DNA from 2 places in the Rhizobium sp. AP16 genome. Region 1 is predicted to be linked to the other one. Evidence: riboswitches for the same ligand, from Rfam matches in the RefSeq annotation. Region 1 holds a riboswitch; the other holds the start of a gene.
The links. A riboswitch is a leader RNA that binds a small molecule or an ion and turns the genes downstream of it on or off. The one in region 1 is predicted to bind thiamine pyrophosphate.
Positions count from the first base shown of each region.

Region 2: it holds a riboswitch for thiamine pyrophosphate, as region 1 does, so the genes downstream of both, thiB (thiamine ABC transporter substrate binding subunit) here and thiC (phosphomethylpyrimidine synthase ThiC) in region 1, are expected to answer to the same signal.

Region 1 covers NZ_AJVM01000001.1:390,063-393,797, forward strand. The annotation lists gene thiO (glycine oxidase ThiO) at 1-666, opposite strand, end outside; gene thiC (phosphomethylpyrimidine synthase ThiC) at 668-2,494, opposite strand; TPP riboswitch at 2,589-2,720, opposite strand; gene PMI03_RS01805 (LacI family DNA-binding transcriptional regulator) at 2,817-3,735, opposite strand, start outside.
Region 2 covers NZ_AJVM01000016.1:80,203-83,937, forward strand. The annotation lists gene PMI03_RS09325 (MarR family winged helix-turn-helix transcriptional regulator) at 1-308, opposite strand, end outside; gene PMI03_RS09330 (MDR family MFS transporter) at 526-2,061, shown strand; TPP riboswitch at 2,133-2,249, shown strand; gene thiB (thiamine ABC transporter substrate binding subunit) at 2,299-3,327, shown strand; gene thiP (thiamine/thiamine pyrophosphate ABC transporter permease ThiP) at 3,335-3,735, shown strand, end outside.

The sequences.
Region 1 (3,735 bases):
GTTGCCGCGAGGCACGATATAGACGGGAATACGCGGATGCAGCAGGCGAATGGGCCGCGCGAGCACAACCTCGCTGGTCTGGAGGTAGAGCATTTCGCCTCGCACGCCGCGCAGGTCTGGAGTTTGGGCGAGACGCGCGCCGCCTGTGCAGTCGACAATGTCGTCGAAATCCTGTCCGCGTGCAGTCTCGCTGACGAAGGTGACGCCTTGCCTGCAGAGCTTTTCTTGCAGCGCTCGCAACACTCGTCGCGGATCGAGATGAGCTTCGCGGGGAAAGAACAAGCCCTGCCGGAAGCGTCCGGCAAGCGCCGGTTCCAGCGCGGCTATGGCTTCTTCTTCCAGCCATTCATAACCCGTCGTGCGGCCGGCGAAGCGCTTCAGCTCGCCGTGATCGCGCGCCGGTGCGACCACGAGCGTTCCGTTGCGGACGACGTGTCCCGGGAGGATAGCATCCCACCGATCGGGAGCGTCCATGCCACGTAAGAGCACGGCCTCCTCGGCGCTTTCACGCTCGCACCAGGGCGCCAGCATGCCGCCCGCAAGCCAGGACGCGGCATGGCCGAACCCTGGACGCGGGTCGAAAACCGTGACCTCGGTACCACGAGCATGGAGTTCATGCGCGACCGTGAGGCCGGCGACGCCGGCCCCTTTGACAAGGACCTGCATCTCAGCCGGCCGAGGGCTCGACGGCATCGACTGGCATGTAGAGATCGCCGCCCTCGCGGTATTTTGCCGCCATCGCCTCCAGACCTTCCTTCTGTGCCTCAGCGCGGATGTCGTGCGAGATCCGCATGGAGCAGAATTTCGGGCCACACATGGAGCAGAAATGCGCGACCTTGTGTGCCTCCTTCGGCAGTGTTTCGTCGTGGAAGCTGCGGGCGGTTTCCGGGTCCAGCGAGAGGTTGAACTGATCCTCCCAGCGGAATTCGAAGCGGGCGCGCGACAGGGCGTCGTCGCGCAGCTGTGCGGCCGGATGCCCCTTGGCGAGATCGGCGGCATGGGCGGCGATCTTGTAGGTGATGACACCGGTCTTGACGTCGTTGCGATCCGGAAGACCCAGATGCTCCTTCGGCGTGACGTAGCAGAGCATCGCCGTTCCGAACCAGCCGATCATGGCAGCACCAATGCCGGAGGTGATGTGATCGTAGCCGGGTGCGATATCGGTTGTCAGCGGCCCGAGTGTATAGAAGGGCGCCTCGCCACAGACGGCGAGTTGCTTGTCCATGTTCTCCTTGATCTTGTGCATCGGCACATGGCCGGGGCCTTCGATCATTACCTGGCAATCCTTAGCCCAGGCGATCTTGGTCAATTCGCCCAGCGTCTCCAACTCGGCAAACTGGGCCGCATCATTGGCATCTGCAATCGAGCCGGGACGCAGGCCGTCGCCGAGCGAGAAGGAGACGTCATAGGCGCGGCAGATGTCGCAGATCTCTTCGAAATGCTCGTAGAGGAAGCTCTCGCGATGATGATGGAGACACCACTTGGCCATGATCGAGCCACCGCGCGAGACGATGCCGGTGACGCGGTTGACGGTGAGCGGGATGTAGTGGAGCCGCACGCCGGCATGGATGGTGAAATAGTCGACGCCCTGTTCGGCCTGCTCGATCAGCGTGTCGCGGTAGACCTCCCAGGTCAGGTTCTCGGCAATGCCCTCGACCTTCTCCAGCGCCTGATAGAGCGGCACGGTGCCAATCGGCAACGGAGAATTGCGGATGATCCATTCGCGGATATTGTGGATGTTGCGGCCGGTCGAAAGGTCCATGACGGTATCGGCACCCCAGCGCGCCGCCCAGACCATTTTCTCGACCTCTTCGGCCATCGACGAGGTGACGGCCGAGTTGCCGATATTGGCGTTGATCTTCACCAGAAAATTTCGGCCGATGATCATCGGCTCTGCTTCCGGGTGGTTGATATTTGCGGGGATAATAGCGCGTCCCGCGGCCACTTCCTGGCGGACGAATTCCGCCGTCACATGATCCGGAATATGGGCGCCGAAGCTTTCGCCGTCGCGGACCATGGCCTCCGCCTGCGCCTTGCGGCCGAGGTTTTCGCGGATGGCGATGAATTCCATCTCTGGCGTGATGATGCCGGCGCGCGCATAGGCGAGCTGGGTGACGGCCCTGCCACCCTTGGCGCGCAACGGCTGGCGCAGCGTGGGGAACTCGGGCGTCAGCCTTTCGCCGCTGGCAAAGCCATTGTCTTCAGGGCGCACATGACGGCCCTGATAGGCCTCGACGTCGCCACGGGCGAGCACCCAGTTGCGACGCAGATCCGGAAGGCCCTGCTCGATGCGGATATCGGCGCCTTCGATCGTGTAGGGGCCGGAGGAATCGTAGACGATGACCGGCGGTTCGCCAGAAGTCGGATGAAGGCCGATTTCGCGCATCGGCACGCGGATGTCGGGATGGATGTCTCCGGGAATGTAGATCTTCCGGGATGCCGGCAAGGGGCCGGTGGTGACTGTCGGGGTGATATTCTTTGCGGCGATATTCATGGTTTGAGGCTCCAAGTTGCGATTGGAGACCCAGTCCTCAGCCGGAATGATGAAAAGACGCCGGCTCAGGATTCCACGCGTGAATCCATAAGCCTTTCGAGCGCTTGCACCGTCCCTACGCCAGTATGAACTGGATCAGGTTCAACGGGTCACTGCGCCACAATCGGCAAAGCCGTATTGTCCAGCAGTATCTCAGCCCCTTGCCGGGACCCCCCTGGTGAATGTCGTGAAGGCTATGCTCTCGGTTCGGGTGATGTCAACCCCGCAAGCGAAGTGATAATTCCGTGGCTTGTCTGCGAGGCGGTTCGGCCGAGCGACACGGCTATGTTTTGGGCGTGCTCGTCGTTTCGCGGGTCACGAGTTCGAAGCCGACATTCAGGCGGGTCTCCATCGGTTGCCCGGTGGTGCCGTCCGGCTCCAGGATTGCAAGTAGCAATTCCCCTGTCTTTCGGCCGATCATTGCGGCGTCGACGCGGATGGTCGACAGTGCTGGCACACACTGGTGGGCGATGTCGAAATCGCCGAAGCCGAGAATGGAAAGGTCGTCCGGCACGACGATCTTGCGGCGATGACATTCCATCAGCGCGCCGACCGCGGATATGTCGGAAACCGCGAAGACGGCCTGAACGTCGGGCGCTTTTTTGAGAAGCGTGCTCAGCGCCTCCGCTCCGTGATCGTAGGACGAGGGCGCGGCATTCTGGCGAACGATGAAGTCGTCGGAGAGATCGGCCTCCCGAAGGGCCGAGGCAAATCCGAGCAGGCGACTTTCGCCGCGAAAATCGGTGGCGTCCGCGGTGACCGCCGATCCGATGGCGCCGATGCGGCGATGGCCGAGGGAGATGAGATGCCGGGCCGCCAGGCGCCCGACCTCGTAGTTGGAAAAGCCGACCGCATGGTCGACCGGGTGTTCCGACACGTCCCAGATTTCGACGATCGGAATGCCCGCCCGCAGCAGCATCTCGTTGGTCGCCTTGGTGTGGACCGCGCTGGCGATGACGATGGCATCCGGACGTCGCGCCAGCATGGCGCGAACGATGCGTTCTTCTTCGGTCAGGCTGTACATGGTGTAGCCGATCAGAAGCTGGTAGTCGGCGGCGCGCAGCGCACCCGCAAGGCCTTGTGCGGTGTCGGCGAAGTTGGCGTTGGTCAGCGTCGGTAGGATCGCAGTGATGAAGTTGGTCCGACGCGAGGAGAGTGAGCTGGCGGTCCGGTCCGGCACATAGCCGAGCTGCTCGATCGCC
Region 2 (3,735 bases), on a different contig from region 1:
CGGCGCAGCACGCCGCGCGTCACCATCTCGGCGACGATGCGGCTTGCCCGCGAAGGGTCGATGCGCAGGATCTCGGCGATCGTCCCGACGGTGACCTCACCGGACCCTTCCGCCCGCCTGACGGCATCGATGACGTCGAGATGCGAAAGCTCCAGCCCCGGCGCAACATTCTGGATCGCCAGCCGCCCGATCATACGGCGACCCGTCATCAGGCGCATGCGCGTCATCACCTGGCCGATGCGCAGCAGATTCTCGTCCTCAGGCAGCGGCGTTGCTTCAATTTCTCGTGTGGTCGTTGCTGATGTCATCCCGCCAGCATATCAAAGATGGGCAGACATTAAAATATGCAAACGGCATTCATCTGCCGTTGACAATTATATGCCAATAGCACATATATTGCCTTGCAACATGTTGCCCTCGAATAGCCCACCCGAAAGCAAGATGCTGCGGATTCAGGAACTGGAGCGACCCATGCCCGTTCGGTCGAACGCGCGGCACTCCAGGCAAGCTCGGATTTCTCGTTCCATGGACATGCAGACTACGCCCGCGCCGCTCGTTGCGGATCACCGCCGCCGGCTTATCCTCTTTCTCTTCCTGATGACCGCCATGTTCATGGCAACGCTCGACAACCAGATCGTCTCGACGGCACTGCCGACGATCGTCGGCGAATTCGGACATCTGGAGCGTTTCGGCTGGATCGGCTCTGCCTATCTGCTGTCCCTGTCCGCCGTCATGCCGGTCTATGGCAAGCTCGGCGACCTCTTCGGCCGCAAATATGTAATGATGACCGCGATCGCGATCTTCACCGTCGGCTCGGCCGTCTGCGGCCTCGCGGTGTCGATGGATACGCTGATCGCCGCCCGCGTGCTGCAGGGTCTTGGTGGCGGCGGCATCCTGGTGTCGATCTTCGCCGTCAACGCCGATCTTTTCGAGCCTCGTGAGCGCGCCCGCTACCAGAGCTATTCCAGCCTGGTCCTGATGGCGTCCGGCGCCATCGGCCCGGTTCTCGGCGGCACGATGAGTGACCTCTTCGGCTGGCGCTCGATCTTCCTCGTCAACGTACCGATCGGCTTCATCGTCCTTGCCGGCCTCGCCTTCATGCTGCCCTACCGCAAGCCGGCCCGTAAGCCGAAGATCGACTATGCCGGAGCGATACTGCTGGCGCTCACCACCACCAGCATCGTCCTTGCCGCCGACGGCACGGAACTCTTCGGGTCGCTGCTGTCACCGCAATGCCTCAGCATCATCGCCTTCGGCGCGCTCTCAGCACTCGCCTGGGTCTTCGTCGAGCGCCGTGCGCCGGAGCCGATCGTACCACTGACGCTGTTTCGTAACCCGACCTTTGGCCTACTCTTGATCACCTCGATCACCAGCGGCGCGGTCGCGATCGGCATGGTCAATTATTTCGCGCTCTTTTTGCAGACGACGACGGGCCTGTCGCCGTCCGTCGCCGGTCTGCTCTTCATCCTGTTGACCGGCGGTATCGTCTGCGGCTCGCTTTCGGCCGGCCGGCTGATTTCGGCGAAGGGCCGCTACAAGCCCTTTGCCATCGCCAGCGCCGCCTGCAGCACCATCGCCTTCGCAACGCTGGCACAGGTCCATGCCGGCACGCCGATCGCCTTCATCGGCGCCTTGATGCTGCTGCATGGCATCGGCATCGGTCTTGCCCAGCAGGTACCGGTCATCGGCATCCAGAACACCGCCGCCAGCCGTGACGTCGGAGCCGCCACCGGCGCCGTAACGCTGTCGCGCATGGGCGGCGCCTCTATCGCCATCTCCATCTACGGCGCCATCATTGCCGCCAAGCTCGGCAATGTCGGTGTGTCCATCCCCGGTGTTCCCAACATCAAGGAGCTGACGCCGAAGATGATGGCCGCCCTGCCGGACGCGACACGCGAAGCGGTTGCCAGCGCCTATGCCAGTGCCTTCAGCCCGCTGTTCATGACCGCCGCCGCCATCTGCTTCGTCGGCCTGCTGACCGCGCTCACGCTGAAGAACGTCCAGCTTCCGAGCGCCACCAAGAAGATCGACAGCCAAGCCGCTGCCCACGCCGCCGAGTAAGTCGCGCATCCTCGCAATCGACAAGGGAATCATCCCCCTTGTCATCCCTTCGTCACGGGGCTAAATCTGCCAACGCTCTAACGGGGTGCCTTGTATCCATTCGGATATCTGGCTGAGAGGCTTTCACCGGCCAACCCGCGGAACCTGATCCGGCTAACACCGGCGGAGGGATTAGACGCGTGACGAAATCATAGCGCCCTTTTCCCGTTCAAGACGAAACCAAGAGGAGGCGCTGCCATGCCCAACCGATCGCTGATGACATTCTTTGCCGGCCTGGCCTTTGCCGCCGGCACCACGCTTCTTGCCGCACAGGCCGCAGGGGCCGCCGACAAGACGCTCACCATCTACACCTATGAAAGCTTCACCGCCGAGTGGGGTCCGGGCGCCAAGGTCAAGGCCGCCTTCGAGAAGACCTGCGGCTGCACGGTCAATTACGTCAGCGTCACCGACGGTGTGGCACTGCTCTCCCGGCTGAAGCTGGAGGGTGCCGGCACCAAGGCCGACGTCGTTCTCGGCCTCGACACCAACCTCGTTGACGAGGCCAAGGATACCGGCCTGTTCGATACCAGCGGCGTCGATACCTCCGCCCTCAAGGTTCCCGGCGATTTCAAGGACGACGTTTTCGTCCCCTATGACTACGGCCATTTCGCCGTGATCTACGATACCCAGACGATCAAGAACCCACCGAAGAGCCTGAAGGAACTGGTCGAGGGCGATCCGTCGCAGAAGATCGTCATCGAAGATCCACGCACCTCGACACCGGGCCTCGGCCTGCTGCTCTGGGTCAAGTCGGTCTATGGCGACAAGGCGGCAGACGCCTGGACGAAGCTCAAGGGCCGTATCCTGACGGTGACGCCTGGCTGGTCGGAGGCCTATGGCCTCTTCACCAAGGGCGAAGCGCCGATGGTGCTCTCCTATACAACGTCGCCGGCCTATCACATGATCGAGGAGAAGACCGACCGCTATCAGGCCGCCGCCTTCTCGGAAGGTCACTACATCCAGATCGAAGTCGCCGGCCTGATCAAGTCGTCGCCGAACAAGGAGCTTGCCCGCGATTTCCTGAAGTTCATGGTCTCGCCGGGCTTCCAGGACACCATTCCGACCAACAACTGGATGATGCCGGTCTCGGCAACCTCCGAGCCGCTGCCGGATGCCTTCAGCAAGCTGGTCGTTCCCGCCAAGACTTTCCTGATGAGCCCGGACGAAGTTGAGAAAAACCGCAAGGCCTGGATCGACGAATGGCTGGCCGCCACCAGCACCAACTGACGCCGACATGATACTGACGGCACCCGAGAGACGACATGCCATTGCCGGCGGGGCATTCAGCCTCGCCGGCATCGCCGTCTTCATCGGCCTTGCCATCGTCATCCTGCTTGCCACCGGCATCGGATCCGGTGGCGGCAATCCGCTTGCCGACCCCTATATCCTCCGCGTGCTGCGCTTCACGCTGCTGCAGGCGACGCTCTCCACCCTGCTCTCCATCCTCCTTGCGATCCCAGTCGCCCGTGCCTTGGCGCGGCAGCCGCTGTTTCCCGGCCGGCTCTGGCTGATCCGGCTGATGGCCGTCCCCATGGGCCTGCCGGTGCTGATCGGTGCGCTCGGCCTGCTCGGCATCTGGGGACGTCAGGGCATTCTCAATCAGGCGCTGACGGGCCTCGGTCTGTCGCAGCCGAT